2 linked regions of the Streptomyces sp. 2114.4 genome follow. The protein of the gene in region 2 binds, or shares a complex with, the protein of the main gene of each other region. Links are inferred from orthologs where the notes say so. Each region holds a gene or a part of one and is shown on either strand. Other genes may lie near its edges.

Region 1 (10,477 bases), 1.3 Mb from region 2 along the record:
GGGGCCGGGGACGGCGCGGCGCCGGGCGGCACAGGGGAGGCGGTCGTCGCGGCGGCGCAGGAGTGGCTGGCGGCAGGGCCGGCCGCGATCGTGCTGACCCGTGGGGGCGACGGTCTGACGGTGCTGAGGCGCGGCGGCGGTGAGCTGACGGTCCCCGGCGAGCGGGTCACCGTCGTCGACACCATCGGAGCCGGCGACACGGTCAACGCCGCGCTCCTGCACCGCCTGGACGCCCATGACGCCCTCTCGTACGCCGCCGTAGCCGCCCTCGGCGACGACGACTGGCGCGACATCCTGCGCTTCGCCGCCCGCGCGGCCGCCGTCACCTGCTCCCGCGCGGGGGCAGAACCGCCGTTCGCCACGGAGTTGGCGGCGTAGGAAGTGCAGCAGCGGGCCGCCACCGCGTCCCCGTACGGAGAGCGGTGACGGCCCGGCAGGAGACGTCCGGCGGTATCAGGTGGCCTTGCGGGACCGGGCCGTCGTCTTCTTGGCCGCGGCCGCGGTCTTCTTGGCGGCCGGCCTCTGTGCCGCGGCCTTCTTGGCCACCGTCTTCTTCGCGGTGGTCCCCACCGGCGCGGCATCGCTGACGCGGTCGCCGAGGATTTCCCGCAGGAACTTGCCGGTGTGGCTGGCCGGGATCGACGCGACGCCCTCCGGGGTGCCCTCGGCGACGACCAGGCCGCCGCCGCTGCCGCCTTCGGGGCCCATGTCGACGACCCAGTCCGCCGTCTTGATCACATCGAGGTTGTGCTCGATGACGATCACCGTGTTGCCCTTGTCCACCAGGCCGGACAGCACATTGATCAGCTTGCTGATGTCGTCGAAGTGCAGACCGGTGGTCGGCTCGTCGAGGACGTAGACCGTGCTGCCCGTCGAGCGCTTCTGGAGCTCGCTGGCCAGCTTGACGCGCTGCGCCTCACCGCCGGAGAGCGTCGGCGCGGACTGGCCGAGCCGGACGTACCCGAGGCCGACCTCGTTGAGCGTCTTGAGATGCCGGGAAATGGTCGGCACCGCCTCGAAGAAGCTCAGCGCCTCCTCGATGGGCATGTCCAGCACCTCGGCGATGGACTTGCCCTTGTAGTGGACCTCCAGGGTCTCCCGGTTGTAGCGCGCACCGTGGCAGACCTCGCACGGCACATACACATCCGGCAGGAAGTTCATCTCGATCTTGATCGTGCCGTCGCCGGAGCAGTTCTCGCAGCGGCCGCCCTTGACGTTGAAGGAGAAGCGCCCCGGCAGATAGCCGCGGACCTTGGCCTCCATCGTCTCCGCGAAGAGCTTGCGGACATGATCGAAGACGCCGGTGTAGGTGGCCGGGTTGGAACGCGGGGTCCGGCCGATCGGCGACTGGTCGACATGCACGACCTTGTCCACCAGGTCGTCGCCGGCCACCCGGGTGTGCCGGCCCGGGACCGACTTGGCGCCGTTCAGCTCGCGCGCCAGGTGGGTGTAGAGGATGTCGTTGACCAGCGTCGACTTTCCGGATCCGGAGACGCCGGTGACGGCGGTGAACACTCCGAGCGGGAAGGAGACGTCGATGTCGCGGAGGTTGTTCTCCTTCGCGCCGTGGACCGTCAGCTGCCGCGACGGGTCGGCCGGCCGCCGGATGTCCGGGGTCGCGATGGCCTTCTTGCCGGAGAGGTACTGGCCGGTGATCGACTCCTTGGTGGCCAGCAACTGCTTCATCGGGCCGCTGTGCACGACCTTGCCGCCGTGCTCGCCCGCGCCGGGGCCGATGTCCACCACCCAGTCCGCGACCTTGATGGTGTCCTCGTCGTGCTCGACGACGATGAGGGTGTTGCCCATGTCGCGCAGCCGCACCAGGGTCTCGATCAGCCGGTGGTTGTCGCGCTGGTGCAGGCCGATCGACGGCTCGTCGAGGACATAGAGCACGCCCACCAGGCCGGAGCCGATCTGGGTGGCGAGGCGGATGCGCTGGGCCTCGCCGCCGGAGAGGGTGCCGGCCGCGCGGTTCAGCGAGAGGTAGTCCAGGCCGACGTCGACCAGGAACTTCAGCCGCTCGTTGACCTCCTTGAGGACCCGCTCGGCGATCTTCTTCTCGCGGGCGGTGAGCTTCATGTCCCGCAGGAAGTCGGCGCAGTCACTGATCGACATGGCCGCGACCTCGGCGATCGACCGCTCCTGGACCGTCACGGCGAGCACGATCGGCTTCAGCCGGGTGCCCTCGCAGGTCGGGCAGGGCACCTCGCGCATATAGCCCTCGAAGCGCTCCCGGCTGCTGTCGCTCTCCGCCTCGGAGTGCCGCCGCTTGACGAACGGGACGGCGCCCTCGAAGGGGGTGGTGTAGGCCCGCTGGCGGCCGTACCGGTTGCGGTAGCGCACCTCGATCTGGGTCTTGTGGCCGTTCAGCAGCGCCTTCTTGGCGCGGGCCGGCAGCCCGGCCCAGGGGATGTCCGTACGGAATCCGAGGGCGTCCGCCAGCGCGCCGACCAGACGGCCGAAGTACTCCTTGGTGTGGCCGTGCGACCAGGGGTGGATGGCGCCCTCGTCGAGGGAGCGGTCCTCGTCGGGGACGATCAGGTCGGGGTCGACCTCCATGCGCGTGCCGATGCCGGTGCAGTCCGGGCAGGCGCCGAAGGGCGAGTTGAAGGAGAAGGAGCGGGGCTCCAGCTCCTCGAAGGAGAGATCGTCGTAGGCGCAGTACAGATGCTCCGAGTACATCCGCTCGCGCTGCGGGTCGTCGGCGTCCAGATCGACGAAGTCGAGGATGACCATGCCGCCGGAGAGCCCGAGGGCGGTCTCGACGGAGTCGGTCAGCCGGCGCTTGGCGGACTCCTTGACCGTGAGGCGGTCGACGACCACCTCGATGGTGTGCTTCTCCTGCTTCTTCAGCTTCGGCGGCTCGGAGAGCTGGATCGTCTCCCCGTCGACCCGGGCCCGGCTGTAGCCCTTCGTCTGAAGGTCGGAGAAGAGATCGACGAACTCGCCCTTGCGCTCGCGCACCAGGGGGGAGAGCACCTGGAAGCGGCTGCCCTCGGGGAGTTCGAGCACCTTGTCGACGATCGCCTGCGGCGACTGCCGGGCGATCGGCCGCCCGCACTCGGGGCAGTGCGGCTTGCCGATCCGCGCGAAGAGCAGACGGAGGTAGTCGTAGACCTCGGTGATCGTGCCGACCGTCGAGCGGGGGTTGCGCGACGTCGACTTCTGGTCGATCGACACCGCGGGGGACAGGCCCTCGATGAAGTCCACATCGGGCTTGTCCATCTGCCCGAGGAACTGCCGGGCATAGGAGGAGAGCGACTCGACATAGCGCCGCTGCCCCTCGGCGAAGATCGTGTCGAAGGCGAGCGAGGACTTGCCCGACCCGGAGAGCCCCGTGAAGACGATGAGGGAGTCGCGGGGGAGGTCGAGCGAGACGTTCTTGAGGTTGTGCTCGCGAGCGCCACGGACGATGAGACGGTCGGCCACGCCGGTCGGCACCTTTCTTGGAGGGGGCGGGGGCCGCGGCTCTGCGTCCGCCGCGCGGTGGGTGAGCAGAGGCGACGGAGCGGAGCGGAGCCCCCGCCCCAGGGTATGGGGCCCGCCGCGGCACTGTCTTGGGGATGCCACACACGAGCCTATAGCACGCGCATTCGATTTAGGGGTTCGCAAGCCCTCTTCACCCGAACGTGTGGCGGCCCCACAATCTTCCCGCGCCGCCATACACCCCGCGCCCGCCGTACTCCCCGTACGACTCTCACGCCCCGTACACCCCCCGCGGCCCCGCACACCGCGGGGAGTCCCCTCAGGAGACACCGGGCAGCGCACGCTCCAGCGCATCGAAGGTGCGCCGCAGCACCTCCGCCTGTTCAACGGCCACCTCGTCCACCGGGTCACCCCCGAGCTGCCGGGCCACCGCTTCGGCGCCCGCCGCCCGGATCCCCGCGACGATCAGCGCCGCGGCCAGCCGGGCGTCCGGGCCGGGACGGTCCGCCTCGCCGCCCGCGGCCTCGGCCAGCAGCGCGGCCAGTGTGCTCTCCATCTCCTCGACCGCCTCCCGGCCCCGCGCGCGCAGCGCCGGCGAGTCCAGCACCGTCCGGTAGAAGTGCTCGAACCCCTCCCCCACGGCGGCCAGCGGATGCCGCTCCGCCAGCAGCCCGAGAGCGAGCCGGCGCAGCGCGGCGAGCGGTGACTCGTCCGCACCGCGCTCGCGGACGGCGCGGATGATCAACTCCCGGGCCTCGGGGATCCGGTCGAGGAACAGGTCCTCCTTGCGCGGGAAGTAATTGAAGACCGTCATCGTGGACACCTCGGCGGCGCGGGCCACCTCGGCGACCGTCACGTTGTCGAAGCCTCGCTGGATGAACAGCAGCGTGGCCTCGCCGGAGATCCGCTGCCGGGTGCGCAGCTTCTTGCGCTCGCGCAGCGTCAGCCGCCCGTCGTCCTCGGTGAAACCGGTCTCCTCCCACCGGCCGCGAGGACCCGCCTCGTCTCCGCCGTGCCGCTCTTCACCCGGCACCTCACTCGTCACGCCATCCTTCATGGCCGGAATGTTAGACCTGTTTTTAGTCACAACAAACTTATAGTGACTACACTTACGTCCATGAAGCATGACGCAGACGTAGTGGTGGCAGGGGGCGGTCCGGTGGGGCTGATGCTCGCCTGCGAACTCGCACTGGCAGACGTGTCGGTCGTCGTCCTGGAGCGACTGACCGGCGTGGACACGACCATCAAGGCGGGGTCGGTCAACTCCCCCACGGCAGAGGCCCTTTACCGGCGCGGGATGCTGCCCGGCCTGGCGGCGGCGCAGCGCGACGCCTACGACAGGGTCAGCTCGTTCATGCGGCAGCGCCAGGCCGCCGGCGCCACCGGGGTGAAGCAGCCACCGAGGTTCGCCGGGCACTTCGCGGGCCTCATGCTGCGCGGTGACCTGCTGGACGAGGCGGACCCGGACTTCGACGGCCCCGGGCCCGCCGCCGAGGTCGGCCTCGTACCCCAGGAGGCCCTGGAGCGGCTGCTCGGCGCCCGCGCCGCCGAGCTGGGCGTCGACCTGCGCCGCGGGGTGACCCTGACCGGCTTCGACGCCGGCGAGGACGGTGTGCACGTCCACACCTCGAACGGGTCGCTGCGCACCGGCTGGCTGGCCGGCTGCGACGGCGGCCGCAGCACCGTCCGCCGGCTCGCCGGCTTCCCCTTCCCCGGTACGGCCCCGGAGATCACCGGCCGTCAGGCCCTCGTCGAGATGACCGGCGCCGAGGCCCTGGGCGCCGGCTGGAACTTCACCCGGACGGGGACGTATGCCCACGGGCCGGTGCCCGGCCGGATCCTCACCGTGGAGTTCGACGGACCGCCGGCGGACCGCGAAGCCCCCGTCACCGCCGAGGAGTTGCAGGCCTCCCTGCGGAAGGTGTCCGGGGTCGAGGACGTCACGATCCACGCGGTGCACTCGGCGACCCGGTTCACCGATAACGCACGCCAGGTGCCCGACTACCGGTCGGGGCGGGTGCTGCTCGCCGGTGACGCGGCGCACGTCCACTCGCCGTTCGGCGGCCAGGGGCTGAATCTCGGCATCGGCGACGCCATGAACCTCGGCTGGAAGCTGGCCGCCACGGTGCACGGCTGGGCGCCGGAGGGCCTGCTCGACAGCTACACGGCCGAGCGGCACCCCCTGGGGGCATGGGTGCTGGAGTGGACCCGGGCCCAAGTGGCGCTGATGCGGCCGGAGTCGCACGCCATGGCGCTGCGCGGGGTGATCGCCGAACTGACCGAAACGGTCGCCGCCACCACCTTCTTCGCCAAGAAGATCTCCGGCGTCCGGCAGCGCTACGACCTGCCCGGCGACCATCCGCTGACCGGCCGCAGCGCGCCCGACCTGGAGCTCGGTGACGGCACCCGGCTCGCGGACCAGCTGCACGGCGGGCAGGGGCTGTTGCTCGACCTCGCCGGGGACGCCGAGCTGTGCAGGAGGGCCGCCGGATACGGCGACCGGATACGGGTGCTCACGGTGGACTGCCCGGGGCGGCCCGGTCTGGCCGGCCTGCTGGTGCGTCCCGACGGCACCACCGCCTGGGCGGTGGACACCCCCGGCGGTCCGGACGGGCTGGACGCCGCGCTCCGGCTCTGGTTCGGGACGCCCGCCGAAGCGGCGGCCTGACCTCCGGGCGGACGACGGGACGGTGAAGACAGGCCCTGGCTGCAGGGATCACGGCCGCTGACCCCGCTCGTGATCCCTGCGTCTGGCGGGCGACGCGGACCGGCGGATCCTTCCGGCTGCCGTGCGCCGCCCGCTCCGCCCGCGTACCCCTCGATCGGAGCCGGCCCACTCCCGAACCCGCCCCGGCGGCGCTAGCGTCGGACCATGACCCTCACCCCGCCCGACTTCCCGCACGATGTGGCAGCGGTCCGAGAGGCCACCGACCGGCTCCTCGTCTCGGTGAGCACACTCGACGACGCGGCGATCGGCGAACCGTCGCTGCTGCCCGGCTGGACCCGCGGCCATGTCCTTGCCCATCTGGCCCGCAACGCGGACGCCCTGGGCAACCTCCTCACCTGGGCGCGGACGGATGTGCCCACGCCGATGTACGCCGGCCCCGAGGCGCGTGCCGCCGATATCGAGCGGGGCGCCGACCGCCCGCTGGCGGCGCATCTGGACGACCTCAGGGAGTCCGCGGCGCGGTTCGACAAGGCGATGGACGCCCTGCCGCGGGACCGCCGCGCCTACCAGGTCGAGATGCGCAACAACGTCGTCGAACGGGCCGACCGGCTGCCGCTGCGCCGGCTGGCCGAGCTCGAACTCCACCATGTCGACCTCGGCGTGGGCCACACCCTCGACCAGCTCTCCCCCGACTTCGTCGAGCGCCAACTGGCCTTCCTGGCCACGGTCAAGTTCGCCGGTCACCCGGAGCTGCCCCCGCTGGAGCTGCGGTCCGACGACGGCCGCCGGTGGCACACCGGCCGCCTCGCCACCGGGCCGGGCGCCGGGGACCGGCCCGTGGTGGTGACGGGCTCCGCGGTCGCGCTGGTGGGCTGGCTCACCGGCCGTGGCGAGAGCGGCAAACTCGACAGTCACGGCTCCGTCCTGCCCGTGGTGCCGCCGCTCTAGAGTGGTCCCATGGGCTACAGCGGAGCAGTGAAGGTCGGCGGACCGGCCGACGTGCACGAGCTGACCGACCTGATGATCTCGAAGGTCGCGGTCGGTCCGACGAACAACAACGCCTATGTGCTGCGGTGCCGGGCGACCGATGAGCAGTTGCTGATCGACGCGGCCGCCGAACCGCACACCCTTCTCGCGCTGATCGGCGACAGCGGCATCGGATCCGTGGTCACCACACACCGGCACGGCGACCACTGGGGCGCGCTGCGCGAGGTCGTCGACGCGACGGGGGCGCGGACCTACGCGGGGCGGTACGACGCCGAGGGCATTCCCGTCCCCACGGATGTGCTGGTCGAGGACGGCGACACCCTCACCGTCGGCCGGGTCGAGCTGACCGCGCGTCATCTGGTCGGACACACACCGGGCAGCATCGCGCTGGTCTACGACGACCCGCACGGTGCCCCGCACCTGTTCACCGGGGACTGCCTGTTCCCCGGTGGCGTCGGCAACACCTTCGGCAGCGCCGAGAACTTCACCCGCCTGATCGACGACGTGGAGCGCAAGCTCTTCGGCGAGCTTCCCGACGAGACCTGGGTGTATCCGGGCCACGGCGCCGACACCACGCTCGGCGCGGAGCGGCCGCACCTCGCCGCGTGGCACCAGCGCGGCTGGTAACGCGGGAACGGCACAGCGCGGGGTCCCGCGGGTACTCCCCCAGGGGCCTCCACCACGAACGACGGCGCCCGGTTCGCGCTCCGGTGAGGAGCGGAACCGGGCGCGCGTGCGCCGTGCGGACCGGCCTCAGGCGTCGATGCGCTCCTTGGCCGCCGCGTCGGCCGCGGCCTGCTTCTTCGAGGCACGCAGGCTGGTGACCGTCGTGACGATCAGGACGGCACAGATGACGCCCAGCGACACCGGGATGCTGATCTCCGGAACGGGCACCGCGGACTCGTGCAGGGCGTGCAGCACCAGCTTCACGCCGATGAACCCCAGGATGACCGACAGGCCGTACGAGAGGTGCACCAGCTTCTTGAGGAGGCCGCCGATCAGGAAGTACAGCTGCCGCAGACCCATCAGGGCGAAGGCGTTGGCGGTGAAGACGATGTACGGGTCCTGGGTGAGACCGAAGATCGCCGGGATGGAGTCCAGCGCGAAGAGGACATCGGTGGTGCCGATCGCCAGCATGACGATCAGCATCGGCGTCATCAGCCGCTTGCCGTTCTCGACGACGAACAGCTTGGTGCCGTGGTACGCGTCGGTCGACGGGAAGCGCTTCTCGACCAGCTTGAGGAAGCGGTTCTCCTCGAACTCCTCGTCCTCCTCCTCTGCGCGGGCCTCCTTGATCAGCTTCCACGCGGTCCAGATGAGGAACGCGCCGAAGAGGTAGAAGATCCAGGAGAAGTTGGCGATGATCGCGGCGCCCGCGCCGATGAAGCCGGCCCGCAGCACCAGCGCGATCAGCACACCCACCATCAGCACCCGCTGCTGGTAGATCGCCGGGACCGCGAACTTCGCCATGATCAGTACGAAGACGAAGAGGTTGTCGACGCTCAGGGACTTCTCGGTGATGAAGCCCGCGAAGAACTCACCGGCGGGCGCGGTGCCGCCGAGGACCAGCAGCCCGAGCCCGAAGAGCGCGGCGAGCGCGATCCAGACGCCGGTCCAGATGCCGGCCTCCTTGAGGGAGACCTCATGGGGTTTGCGTCCGCCGATGAAGAAATCGGCGGCTATCAGGGCGCACAGACCAAGGATGGTCAGCACCCACAGGTTCAGGGAAACGTCCACTGCTCCTCCGGCAGAGTCGTACGGCACTTACAGCGTCGTCGCTGCCGGAGGTCTCTTCCGCCCCGCTCCGCCGCATGGAGGAACGGGGCCGACGCCCCGGGACCGCAGCACACTCCCGGTCCGTGATGACGGGTACGTCGTAGCGGGAATACTCCCCTCCGCACCAAGAAGCGTAAAGGAAAGGCAATAGATAGTAAAGAAAAAGGCAAAAGGCCTGGTCAGGATGGTCGGCGAGCGGCCGCTACCCGGCTCAGCACCTGGCGCACCACCTGACTCCCCTTCGGGGCGAGCGCCGGCTCGTACGTCCAGGCATGACCGACCCAGGGGTCGGCGAGATGGGCATCGGGCACGGGTGTGATCCGCAGCAGCGAGCGCCACAGCGGGTCGAGGACCGGGCCATGGTCCCGGGCCTGGGCGCGGTCGGCGACCAGCATCAGATGCACGCCGACGGCCGGCCCCTCATCGGCCAGGTAGCGCAGCCGGGTGAGCGCGCGGTCGTCGAAGCCGTGCGGGAAGTCGTGCACGATCAGCAGCTGGTCGGCGGGGTCGAGATCCGGCGGGAGCGAGTCCGCCGCGCGGTGGCGCACGGCCATCTGGACGAGGTCCACCCGTCGCGTCAGCGCCTCCAGCACCGCGGTCACGCCCTGGACACCGGGCACCGGAGCGGCGGGCAGCACACCGCTCTCCACCAAGGGCGCGAGGGCGGGCGCGGCGGTGCCGCCCGGGTCGATGACCTGGACCGAGAAGTCACCGGCGGGGTGGATGGCGAGCAGCCGGGCGGCGATGGCCACAGCCGTCTCCATGGCCAGCCGGCGCAGGTCGGCCTCGTCGGGCGGCCCGTCCGTCAGTGCGCTGCCCAGTTCCCGCCGGGGGATGTCGCGCCCGGGGTCGGGGCCGCTGCCCGCGGCATAGGAATCGGGCCCGCTGTCGACCCACAGCCCGCGCTCCAGGGGGAGGCGTACGAGCATGGGAATGCGCAGGTCCAGCACTTCGGGGAGGTGCAGATCGCCCAGGCGCAAGGCCATCGGACGCGTGGACGGGGCGTGGTGGCCCTGCCAGACGGGGTGGTCCCAGCGGGCGAAGGCGGGCGGCAGGGCGGGCTCGACGACCGCCGACTCGGCCGCGAGCTGTGCGAGGTCACGGTCGAGGGCGGCGCGGGCCTGGGTGACGAGGGCGGCGTGCTTGTCGCGGGCGGCGGCACGGGCCTCGTCGGCGGCCGTGCCGAGGCGGTTGCGCGGGTCGGACAGGGCCTGGTCGAGCTCCTGCTCCAGGCGCGACTCGGCGAAGCCCGAGGCGCTGCGGTAGGCCGCGACCGAGCGGGCCAGATCCTCGAACATCCCCCAGACCTGGTTGTAGAGCCGCTCCTCCATGCTCCAGCCGGCGGCGTCACCGGCCACGGGCGACGCGGGGCCGGCGGGCGACGCGGGGCCTGCGGCCGGGGCGGGGGCGGCCGGGACCGGACCGGCCGGGGCGAGGGTGCTGCGGCGCTTCGGGTGACGGTAGTCGACGCGGGCGCCGCCCACGGGCGCGGGCGCCGCGCTGCCGGGGGTCCCGGCTCCGGCCTGCGCTCCGGCCCCGGGAGCGGTCCCGGGGACGTTTTCGGGTTCGGTTCCGGGGCCGGTTCCGGGTCGGGTCCCGGAGGCTGCCGGGCCGTCAGAT
Region 2 (11,100 bases):
GTCGGTGCTGCAGTGGAACGAAACCGGGGCGAGGCGGTTGTTCCAGGCGCTGCGCGCAGATGATCGGATTCCGACTTCTGGCGATAAATAACGCATCCTGGTGGGTGGGTTGGACGGGGTGTCGCGAGGCTGCGGCGTTCGGTGCGATCCGCGGGAAGTGCGGGTCACTGCACGGGGCTGCACGGAATCATGCGAAATGAAGCGGAACGCTGCGGGTCGCGCGGCTGCTGTGCGCGGCGGAGAGGGGCTTGAGGGATGAGTGCATCGGTTTCGCCTCACGGGTTCGAGGCCGTACGAGGGCGTGGCTACCGGCCGGAGGATGTGGACCGCCGGGTCACGGGGCTCTCGGTGGACCGCGACTCCTGCTGGGAGCGCGCCGCACGGCTCACCGTCCTGAACAACCAGATGGAGGCCGAACTCGCGGAGCTGCGCGCCTATCTGGCGCAGCAGCCGCCGCAGACGTATGAATCGCTCGGCAGCGAGGCCCGGCTGATCCTGACGACCGCGGAGTCCGAGGCGGCCCGGCTGCGGGCCGAGGCGGAGCAGGCGGCCGAGCGGATGCGGGGCGAGGCCGCCGTCCATGCGGACGACGTCCGGGACGCGGCCGAGCGGGCGGCCCATGCGCTGCGGGCCGAGGCGGATACCCGGGCCCGGCGCACGGAGCGGGCCGCGCGCGGCGAAGCCACCGAACTGGCGGCCGTCGCTGCCGAGGACGCCGAGCGGCTGCGGAGCGAGGCGGCCGAGGGGCTGGCGGAGGTGCGGCGGCGCACCGCGCAGTTGCTCAGCGACCAGGAGCAGCGGCAGGCGGACGAGTGGGACGCGGCCGGGCGGGAACTCGCGGCGCTGGAGGCGGAGACGGACCGGTGCGTCGCGGAGCTGGACGCCCGCGGGAAGGCCCTCCGCGCCGACGCCCGGCGGCTGTATGCGGAGGCGGAGGAGACCGCCCGGCACCGTCAGGAAGACGGCGAGGACCGCGCCGCCGGGCTCCTGGCCCGCGCCCGCGCGGAGGAGGAGCGCATCGAGCGGGCCACGGAGCGGATCCTGCGCCAACACGACGCGGAGCGCGAAGAGGTGCGCATCCATATGACCCATGTCCGCAACAGCCTGGCGGTGCTCACCGGGAAGGCGCCGGTGGCGGAGGGCGGCGACGAGGGCGCCGGGAGTACTCCGGAGGGCGGCGGACGGAACGAGGGCGCCGGCGCCGCCGTCGGTTCCGGCATCGGCTCCGGTCCCGGCTCCGACGAGGACGACACCCTGAAGACGCAGGTGCCCCGTCGGCGCGGCGGCCCGGGCGCCTGACCGCAACCGCCCGCCCCGCCCGGCCCGTCGGCCACTTCCCGCCCGGTTACGTCGCGCCCGGTTACGTCGCCCCCGGCTCCCCCTCGCCCGTCCCGCGGGCGTCCGAGTGCACCGGGAAGCGCCGCGGTGCCAGCAGCAACAGTGCGGCCAGCGCGAGGCCGGCGGCCGCGGCGGCGCCGAGGTAGACGTGGTCGACCGTGGTGTCGACGGCGTGGCGGAGGTAGTCGGTGGCACGGGCGGTGAGGGCGCCGGGGTGCTGGAGGGCGTGGGAGACCGCGTCCAGGTCGCCGGGCAGGCCGGGGCGGATGTCCGAAGGGGCGTGCGCCAGGCGGTCGTTGAGGGTGGCGTTCGCGAGGGCGCCGAAGAGCGCGGCGCCGAGGGACTGGCCGACCTGGCGGCAGAAGAGTATGGAGGCGGTGGCGGTGCCGCGCTCGGCATAGCCGACCGAGGACTGGACCCCGATGATCAGCGGCAGCTGGAAGAGGCCGAGGGCGGCGCCGAGCGCCAGCATGATCAGGGCGGGCTGCCAGGCGGCGCCCGGGTAGGGCAGCAGGGGGAAGGCGAGCAGGACCAGACCGGCCCCGCCGATGCCGAGTGCCGCGCAGGTGCGGATGCCGAGGCGGTTGTAGACGTGGCTGCTGAGGGCGGCCGAGACCGGCCAGCTCAGGGTCATGACGGACAGCACGAAGCCGGCGGCCGTCGGACCCAGGCCCAGCACCGCCTGCGCGTAGGTGGGCAGGAACACGGTCGGCGCGACCATCAGCAGGCCCAGGGCGCCGAGGGCGAGGTTGACGGCCGAGATGGTGCGGCGGCGCCAGACCCAGCCGGGGATGATCGGTTCCGCGGCCCGGCGTTCGATGAGGACGGTGACCGTGGCGCACAGCGCACTGCCGGCGAACAGCAGCAGCGACGGCGCGGAGTACCAGGGCCAGGCCACCCCGCCCTGGACCAGGGCGGTCAGCAGCAGCCCGCCACAGGCGAAGATCGCCAGCGCGCCGGGCCAGTCGACCCGGGGGCGGCGGGCCCGCCGGCCGTGCCGGTCCCGCTCCGGCTCGGAGAAGTACCGCACGATCAGCCAGAGGGCCACCGCGCCCACCGGCGCATTGACCAGGAAGATCCACCGCCAGTCGGCGCAGGCGGCGAGCAGTCCGCCCAGCGCGGGCCCGGCGACCGAGGAGACGGCCCAGACGCTGGAGAGCCTGGCCTGGATCCTGGGGCGTTCCTTCATCGGGTAGAGGTCGGCGGCGATGGTCTGGACGGTGCCCTGGAGGGCGCCGCCGCCCAGGCCCTGGAGCACGCGGAAGGCGATCAGCGAGGCCATGTTCCAGGCGCCCGCGCAGGCCAGCGAACCGGCGAGGAAGAGCACGATGCCGGTGAGCAGGATGGGCTTGCGGCCGAAGGTGTCGGAGAGCTTGCCGTAGACGGGCAGGGTGACGGTGACGGCCAGCAGATAGCCGGAGAAGAGCCAGGAGAAGACCGCGAAGCCACCCAGGTCACCGACGATCTGGGGAATGGCGGTGGCGATGATCGTCGAGTCGAGGGCAGCCAGCGCCATGGCGAGCATGAGGGCGGCGACGACGGGGCGGCGTCGCGGGTCCGCGGGCGCCGGGCCCGCCGTCCGCGGGGCCTCGCGTGCGCTCTGGCCGGCCGGTCGCGCGCTGTTGCTCACCGTTCCCCCTCCGCGGGACCTTCCGCAGGTCCTTGTATGCTGCACCCTTCCATGCGCGGGGCGGAGTGCGGAACCGCGCATCCGGGCCGGCGGCGACCCGACGGGCCCCTGGGCGTGGCACGCCGGCGGCCCTGGCGCCAGGGGTGTTCCAGATCACAGCAATGCGTGCGCGTGCGGGATTTGCGGGCATCGCATCCCTTTCGTGCATGAGGTTCATTCGGACATAGTGGCCAAAAATGTCCCTTCATCTCTCATGTCAGGTCCCGCGGAATGCGGGGTTCCTTGAGGCGGTGGCCGGGCATTTCCTTTAATTCCCTCTGCGGAGCCGCGCTGCCGCGCTATTTTCCTCCCTGAAGCCGATTTCGGATCGGCTTCCCATGCAGCGGGAAATCGGGGAAGGAAAACAAGTGAACACGATGCGGACCTCTTTCGGAGGTGTCGTACTGGCCGGTGTCCTCGCCCTGGGGACGGCGGCGCCCGCGCTCGCCGAGGCGCCGGCGAAGACGGCGGTCACGACCGGACCGTCCGCCGTGGCGCGGCAGATCTCCGCGGCGGACGTGGCCGGTCCCGCGGTCGGCGGGGCGTACCGGCTGGCGAAGCTCAAGTCGCTGACCAGCAAGGGGCAGGCGTCCCGGGACGCCTGGTTCAAGTACCTCGGGCTGTACCGCTCGGGCTCGAACTACTTCCGGTTCAACTGGAGCACCAACGGCTGCAACAGCTCGCCGGAGAAGCTGCCGGGCGGCTACGACTTCACCTACTCCTGCCACCGCCACGACTTCGGTTACCGCAATTACAAAACAATTGTGGGGAAGGCGGCCTGGCGCCGGGACCACAAGAAGCGCATCGACGACGTATTCCTGCAGGACATGCGCCAGGCCTGCCAGTACAAGCCCTGGGCCGACCCGCTCACCCCGGCGATGCGGAAGAAAATGAAGGCCGCCTGCCTCAAGAGCGCGGACAAGTACTACGCCGCGGTCCGGGTCCTCGGCTGACCGGTACCGCTCCCGGCTGACGGCTCGCGCCGCGGCCGGGAACACCGCCCCGGCGCGCGCTGTCCGCCGCGCCGGGGCCCTCCCGGGCTTGCGGCCCGCCCGGGTGGCGGGCGGGCGTACGCTTGGCAGCCCCGGCCCGTGAGACGTGTCGGGCTGCTGCGTTGTTCGCCTCGCTGGGACGGAATCTTCTGATGAGCCTGACTGGTCTGCTCGACGCCGTCGTACGGGACCCGGCGCTCGCCGAAGCGCTGCAGGCCGCGGCCGACGGGAACCGGCCGCATGTGGACCTGGTGGGGCCGCCCGCCGCCCGCCCGCTCGCGGTCGCCGCGCTGGCGCGGCAGGCCGGACGCCCGGTGCTCGCGGTGACCGCCACCGGCCGGGAGGCGGAGGATCTCGCCGCCACGCTGCGCAGCCTGATGCCGGCCGGCGAGGACAACTCCGTCGTGGAGTTCCCGTCCTGGGAGACGCTGCCGCACGAGCGGCTGTCGCCGCGCTCGGACACCGTCGGCCGGCGCCTGGCGGTGCTGCGCCGGCTCGCCCACCCGCGCGCCGACGACCCGATGGCCGGCCCCGTCTCCGTCGTCGTCGCCCCCATCCGCTCCGTGCTCCAGCCGCAGGTCAAGGGCCTGGGCGACCTGGAGCCCGTGAGCCTGCGCACCGGGCAGAGCGCCGACCTCGAAGAGATCGTCGACGGCCTGGCGGCGGCCGCCTACGCCCGCGTCGAGCTGGTCGAGAAGCGCGGTGAGTTCGCGGTCCGCGGCGGGATCCTGGACGTCTTCCCGCCGACCGAGGAGCACCCGCTGCGGGTGGAGTTCTGGGGCGACGACGTCGAGGAGATCCGCTACTTCAAGGTCGCCGACCAGCGGTCCCTGGAGGTCGCCGAGCACGGCCTGTGGGCGCCGCCGTGCCGTGAGCTGCTGCTGACCGACACCGTCCGGGAGCGGGCGGCGGCGCTCGCCGAGAAGCATCCCGAACTGGGCGAACTGCTCGGCAAGATCGCCGAGGGGATCGCCGTCGACGGCATGGAGTCGCTGGCCCCGGTCCTGGTGGACGACATGGAGCTGCTGCTGGACGTGCTGCCGGCCGGGAGCATGACGCTGGTGTGCGACCCGGAGCGGGTGCGTACCCGGGCCGCCGACCTGGTGGCGACCAGCCAGGAGTTCCTGCAGGCGTCCTGGGCGGCCAGTGCCGGCGGGGGGCAGGCCCCGATCGACGTGGGCGCGGCCTCCCTGTGGGGCCTTGCGGACGTCCGGGACCGGGCGCGCGAGCTGGGAATGATGTGGTGGTCGGTCAGCCCCTTCGCGTCCGGCGAGGAGCTGGAGGGCGACGGCGACACCCTCAAGCTCGGTATGCATGCCCCCGACACCTACCGCGGTGACACCCAGCGGGCGCTGGCCGACACCAAGCAGTGGCTGGGGGACGGCTGGCGCACGCTGTTCCTCACCGAGGGACACGGCCCGGCGGCCCGCACGGTCGAGGTTCTTGGCGGCGAGGGCATCCCGGCCCGCCTCGACGCCGACCTCGCGGAGCTCTCCCCGTCCCTCGTCCATGTCTCCTGCAGCACCCTCGACAACGGCTTCATCGACCCGGACCTCCGGATCGCCGTCCTCACCGAGACCGACCTCTCCGGCCAGAAGGCGGCCGGCAAGGACGGCGCCCGGATGCCGGCCCGCCGCCGCAAGACCATCGACCCGTTGACCCTGGAAGCCGGCGACTTCATCGTCCACGAGCAGCACGGTGTCGGCCGCTACATCGAGATGGTGCAGCGCACGGTCCAGGGCGCCACCCGCGAATACCTCCTCGTCGAGTACGCGCCCGCCAAGCGCGGCCAGCCCGGCGACCGCCTCTACATCCCCACCGACCAGCTGGAGCAGGTCACCAAGTACGTGGGCGGCGAGGCCCCCACCCTGCACCGGCTCGGCGGCGCCGACTGGACCAAGACCAAGGCGCGCGCCAAGAAGGCCGTCAAGGAGATCGCCGCCGACCTCATCAAGCTGTACTCCGCGCGGATGGCGGCGCCCGGCCACACCTTCGGCCCGGACACCCCCTGGCAGCGCGAGCTGGAGGACGCCTTCCCGTACGCGGAGACGCCTGACCAGCTCTCCACCATCGCCGAGGTCAAGGAGGACATGGAGAAGTCCGTCCCCATGGACCGCCTGATCTGCGGCGACGTCGGCTACGGCAAGACGGAGATCGCGGTCCGCGCCGCCTTCAAGGCGGTCCAGGACGGCAAGCAGGTGGCGGTCCTGGTCCCGACCACGCTGCTCGTGCAGCAGCACCTCGGCACCTTCACCGAGCGCTATGGCCAGTTCCCGGTCAACGTCCGGGCGCTGTCCCGCTTCCAGACCGACGGCGAGGCCAAGGCCGTCATCGAAGGGCTGCGCGACGGCTCCGTCGACCTCGTCATCGGCACCCACCGGCTGTTCTCCTCGGAGACCAAGTTCAAGGACCTGGGCCTGGTCATCGTCGACGAGGAGCAGCGCTTCGGCGTCGAGCACAAGGAGCAGCTGAAGAAGCTGCGCGCCAACGTCGACGTCCTGACCATGTCCGCGACGCCCATCCCGCGCACCCTGGAGATGGCGGTGACGGGCATCCGCGAGATGTCCACGATCACCACCCCGCCCGAGGAGCGCCACCCGGTCCTCACCTTCGTCGGCCCCTACGAGCAGAAGCAGATCGGCGCCGCCATCCGCCGGGAACTCCTGCGCGAGGGCCAGGTCTTCTACATCCACAACCGCGTCGAGTCGATCGACCGCGCCGCCGCCCGGCTCCGCGAGATCGTGCCGGAGGCCCGTATCCAGACCGCCCACGGACAGATGGGTGAATCGCAACTGGAGCAGGTCGTCGTCGACTTCTGGGAGAAGAAGTTCGATGTGCTGGTCTCGACGACGATCGTCGAATCGGGCATCGACATCTCCAACGCCAACACCCTGATCGTCGAGCGCGGCGACAACTTCGGCCTCTCCCAGCTCCACCAGCTGCGCGGCCGGGTGGGCCGCGGCCGCGAGCGCGGCTACGCCTACTTCCTCTACCCGCCGGAGAAGCCGCTGACCGAGACCGCCCACGAGCGGCTGGCGACCATCGCCCAGCACACCGAGATGGGTGCGGGCATGTACGTCGCCATGAAGGACCTGGAGATCCGCGGCGCGGGCAACCTCCTCGGCGGCGAGCAGTCCGGCCATATCGCCGGCGTCGGCTTCGACCTCTACGTACGGATGGTGGGCGAGGCGGTCGCCGACTACCGCGCCTCCCTGGAAGGCGGCGTGGAGGAGGAGCCCCCGCTCGAGGTCAAGATCGAGCTCCCCGTCGACGCCCATGTCCCGCACGACTACGCCCCCGGCGAGCGGCTGCGCCTGCAGGCCTACCGCGCCATCGCCTCCGCCTCCTCGGAAGAGGACATCGCGGCCGTCCGCGAGGAGCTGGCCGACCGCTACGGCAAGCTGCCCGAGCCCGTCGAGAACCTGCTGCTGGTCGCCGCACTGCGGATGCTCGCCCGCGCCTGCGGGGTCTCCGATATCACACTCCAGGGCTCCAACATCCGCTTCGGCCCGGTGGAGTTGCGTGAATCGCAGGAGCTGCGGCTCAAGCGGCTCCACCCCCGTACCGTCCTCAAGCCGGCCACCCGTCAGATCCTGGTGCCGCGCCCGGCCACCGGCAAGATCGGCGGCAAGCCGTTGGTGGGGCGCGAGCTGCTGGCGTGGGTGGGGGAGTTCCTCACGACCATTTTGGGCTCGTAGCCCCTTTGGGCTCGTAGCCCCGCTTCTCACGTTGTTGGGTGCGGCGCCGTTCGCCTTTTTGGGCTCGTAGCCCCGCTTCTCACGTTGTCGGGTGCGGCGCCGTTCGCCTCCGGCGGGGTGGGGTGGGGTTTGGGCGGGGGCCGCGCTTGCTCTGTGGTGGGTGCCGGTGGCGGGCCTCCGGGGCCTGTGTGGTGGACTGCTTCGCTTTACGTCCACCACACAGGCCCCTCCGGCCCACCACCTCCCGTCCGGTGTGGCGGCCCCCGCCCGGTGGGGGTGAAGGTTTTAAAAGCCAGAAGCTTGGCCGCGTCGTGGCGTAGCTGATGCTTGGGGTCTTTGGTCTTTTTGTTCACCCCCGCCGGGGTGGGGCCCCATAAACGGCGGGAGGGGGCGGGGCCGGAGGGGTGGGTGTTCGGACGTAAAGCGAAGCAGTCCGAACACCCACCCCGGAGGCCCCGAACCCGCCACCCACCACCCAGCCGGGGTCCCACCCCACACACCCGCCCCGCTCCCGCCGAAGGCGGGAAAGGACAACAGAAAGAAAGACGGCGGATCACACGGCAACGTGGGCGGCGATCCGCCGCGCGCACGCGGTCGGGGTCACGGAGGTCGTGTCGACCTCCAGGTCGTAGCGGACGCCCCGGTGGACCAGCGCCGCCTGGGCGGCGGCCATGCCCACCACCCGGTCCCCGCGGGCGCGTTCGCGAGCGGTGGCGGTGCCGGGGTCGCAGTGGACGCCGACCCACAGCACCTTCAGGCCGTCCAGCGCCCGGTGCCAGCGGTCCTGGCCCGCGCCGCCGTCCAGGAAGACCTCGTCGAGGATGATGCCGGTGCCGGCCCGGGCCATCTCCGCGATGCCGTGCAGCCAGCCGGTCTGCAGTGCGCGGAACGCGGGCCCGACGGTGACCGTGCCGTCGGGGGCGAGGACCAGCCCGTCCGGGGAGGTCATCAGCGCGGGCGGCAGGGCAGCGATGAAGGTGTCGATGCCGAAGGTCAGCCAGGGGCGGGGCAGGGTCTCCTGCAGGGCCCGGGCGAGGGTGGAAGTGCCCGCGCTGGAGCCGCCGTTCAGGACGATCACATCGGTGGTCATCGCGGTACCGTACGCGTTCAGCGGGCGGATGTCCGGTGAAATACCAGCAGGTCCCCGGCGCCGCCCAGGATGACGTAGGTGGACTTGGGGTGGCGGGCGGCGGCGTCCGCCAGTGCCTGGCGCGGGGTGCGGTTGTCGCGGAGCTGCACGGCGACGTACTCCGGCGACAGACCGCCGGTGTCGCCGATCCAGAAGGCCCGGGTCCGGCCGGCCAGGCGGCTCAGCGGCCGGATGTCGGACTCCACGCTCGCACCGTCGGGTATCCGCGCCAGCAGCTTCTCGGCGGCGATGGCGTCCGGCGGGGTGCGGTAGGTGGCGCCTTCGGTGAGGCGGGCCAGTGGCAGCGTGGTGGTCAGTGCGAGGGCCACGGCCACCACGGCGGCCGGCAGATGGTGCGCGTACGAGCGCAGCCAGGGCCGGGCGGAGACCCGGGCCCCGGGCAGGGCGTCGATCAGGGCGAGGAAGACCACCGGCATCAGGACGGCGTTGTAGTGCCAGTCGGTGCCCCAGTAGTGGGGCTCGTGGGACAGGAAGCGCCAGCCCAGCGTGGGCAGCGCGACCAGCAGCAGCGGGGAGCGCAGCGCGAGCAGGCCGGTGGTGGGCAGCAGCACCCACAGCGTGGTGCGCACGGCCGTGACGAGCGGGATGGTGAGGCCACCGCCGTCGGCGCCGAACTTGCTCCAGTAGTCGTACGAGCCGGAGCCGTTGAACCCCGGTATGAGCACGCCGAGGGTCACGGCGGTGGCGCTGAGGCCGAACGCGACCAGGCCGATGGCCAGCGGACTGGCCCGCCGGGTACGGATCAGGGCGAGCGCACCGATGACGGCCGCGGTCACCCCCAGGTCCTCCTTGACCAGCACCAGCGGCGCGGCCCAGCACACCACCGCGGTCCACCGCCCGCGCAGCACCGCTTCGAGCGCGAAGGCGATCAACGGCAGGGCGAAGGCGATCTCGTGGAAGTCGAAGTCGACGGCCTTCTGCACGCCCCAGGACGTGCCGTAGGCGACGCCGATCGCCAGGCCGGGGACGCGGCCCAGCGTGCGGGCGGCGGCGCGGGTGACCGGTATCGCGGACACCGCGACGAGCGCGGCCTGCGCGAGCAGCAGGGTCAGCGGGGAGGGGAACAGCCGGTAGAACGGGGCGAGCACGATCAGTACGGGACTGAAGTGGTCACCGAGGATGTTGGTGCCGGGGCCCTTGAGGTCGACGATCGGCGCCTGGAAATGGGCGTAGCCCCGTATGGCCTGCTCGAAGATGCCCAGGTCCCAGGAGGACGCGGACAGGGTGCGGAAACGGTGGAGCGCCAGCAGCGCGAACGCGACGAAGAAGAACCCCGCCGTCCAGTACGGGTCGAAGCGAGGGGCGCGTAGGGGGGCGGTCCGGGTGCGCAGCCGGTGCGTGGTGCGCCGCAGCCGGCCGGGCCGGTCCGGTGGCGGTGCGCCGGTGGCCGCGGCCTCGTGGCCGGCCGGCGACGGGGCGGACCGGGGAGCCGGTATGGACCCGGACGGGGTAGCGGTCCGGGGTGGCGGCACGGCGCCGATGTCCTCCCGAAGAATCCGTCCGGGGGCGCCCCCAGCCGTTACTGCGGCCGTGTCCATGCGGATCCTCACTCTCAACTGTCGAAAAGATACTCGAAGCGGAGCCCCGGCCGGCCCGGCCACTGCCGCGACGGCAAGGGCCGGGGTGGCAGGGGACAAGAGGGTGGCAGTGGGTCAGACGCGGGCGCCGGCCGGTCCGTTCCGGAACGGCCCGCCCCTCGGCTCCGGCCGGCTACCGTTCACTGGCGCTTCCACCGGCCGGCGGTCAGCAGACCCCCGAAAGCTGCCCCACGGTCCCTCCCGGCACCCTGTCACGGACCTCACCGGGAGAGGTGACCCGTGCGACCGCGGTACGCGCGAGCAAGGGACCGCCCCGGTCCGACGTGCCCACGTCGTCCTGACCGGAGCAGGGCCGGGGCGAGCCGGTGGGGTCCGGCGCCCGGAAGCGGAACCGTGCCCGTCCCAGATCGTTGGCCGAAGCAGTGGCCTGGGCCACGCCGACTCCATAGCATCGATCCACCAAGGTCGAGACTCCGTCGCACGATCTGCCGGGAGGCCATGTGTTCCGCCGTAGGACAGCGCTCTCCGTATCCGCCACCGCGGGCCTGCTGGCCGCGGCCCCGTTGCTCGCGGCCTGTGGCGGTGATGCCCATCCCGGGGCCGCGGCCATCGTGGACGGGAAGCGGATCACCGTCTCGCAGTTGCAGGCGAAGGTGAAGGATGTCCGCGCCGCGCAGGCCAAGTCGCCGCAGGGCGACCAGCTCATCATGAACAC

The links.
Region 1: the proteins of mfd (region 2) and uvrA are in contact, whole or in part, in a crystal structure (PDB 4DFC), measured with the Escherichia coli proteins. The link is inferred for Streptomyces sp. 2114.4 from one-to-one orthologs.

The regions. Positions count from the first base shown.
Region 1 is NZ_FYEY01000001.1:1,842,819-1,853,295, forward strand. What follows is about bases 254-3,738. They hold uvrA (excinuclease ABC subunit UvrA), read right to left. Parts: upstream 3,430-3,738; coding sequence 454-3,429; downstream 254-453. Other genes in these bases: CFW40_RS08070 (carbohydrate kinase), read left to right, coding at 254-378. Also shown: more of CFW40_RS08070, read left to right, coding at 1-253; CFW40_RS08080 (TetR/AcrR family transcriptional regulator), read right to left, coding at 3,746-4,483; CFW40_RS08085 (FAD-dependent monooxygenase), read left to right, coding at 4,544-6,094; CFW40_RS08090 (maleylpyruvate isomerase family mycothiol-dependent enzyme), read left to right, coding at 6,299-7,042; CFW40_RS08095 (MBL fold metallo-hydrolase), read left to right, coding at 7,052-7,708; CFW40_RS08100 (TerC family protein), read right to left, coding at 7,835-8,818; CFW40_RS08105 (TerD family protein), read right to left, coding at 9,037-10,477. UniProt on the Escherichia coli protein: The UvrABC repair system catalyzes the recognition and processing of DNA lesions. UvrA is an ATPase and a DNA-binding protein. A damage recognition complex composed of 2 UvrA and 2 UvrB subunits scans DNA for abnormalities.
Region 2 is NZ_FYEY01000001.1:3,131,901-3,143,000, reverse strand. The notes cover bases 3,790-7,897. They hold mfd (transcription-repair coupling factor), read left to right. Parts: upstream 3,790-4,151; coding sequence 4,152-7,697; downstream 7,698-7,897. Other genes in these bases: CFW40_RS13535 (phospholipase A2), read left to right, coding at 3,790-3,960. Outside these bases: CFW40_RS13550 (LCP family protein), read left to right, coding at 1-91; CFW40_RS13545 (cellulose-binding protein), read left to right, coding at 256-1,299; CFW40_RS13540 (MFS transporter), read right to left, coding at 1,361-2,863; more of CFW40_RS13535, read left to right, coding at 3,385-3,789; chloramphenicol phosphotransferase CPT, read right to left, coding at 8,251-8,787; CFW40_RS13520 (DUF2079 domain-containing protein), read right to left, coding at 8,805-10,385; CFW40_RS13515 (SurA N-terminal domain-containing protein), read left to right, coding at 10,886-11,100. UniProt on the Escherichia coli protein: Couples transcription and DNA repair by recognizing RNA polymerase (RNAP) stalled at DNA lesions. Mediates ATP-dependent release of RNAP and its truncated transcript from the DNA, and recruitment of nucleotide excision repair machinery to the damaged site.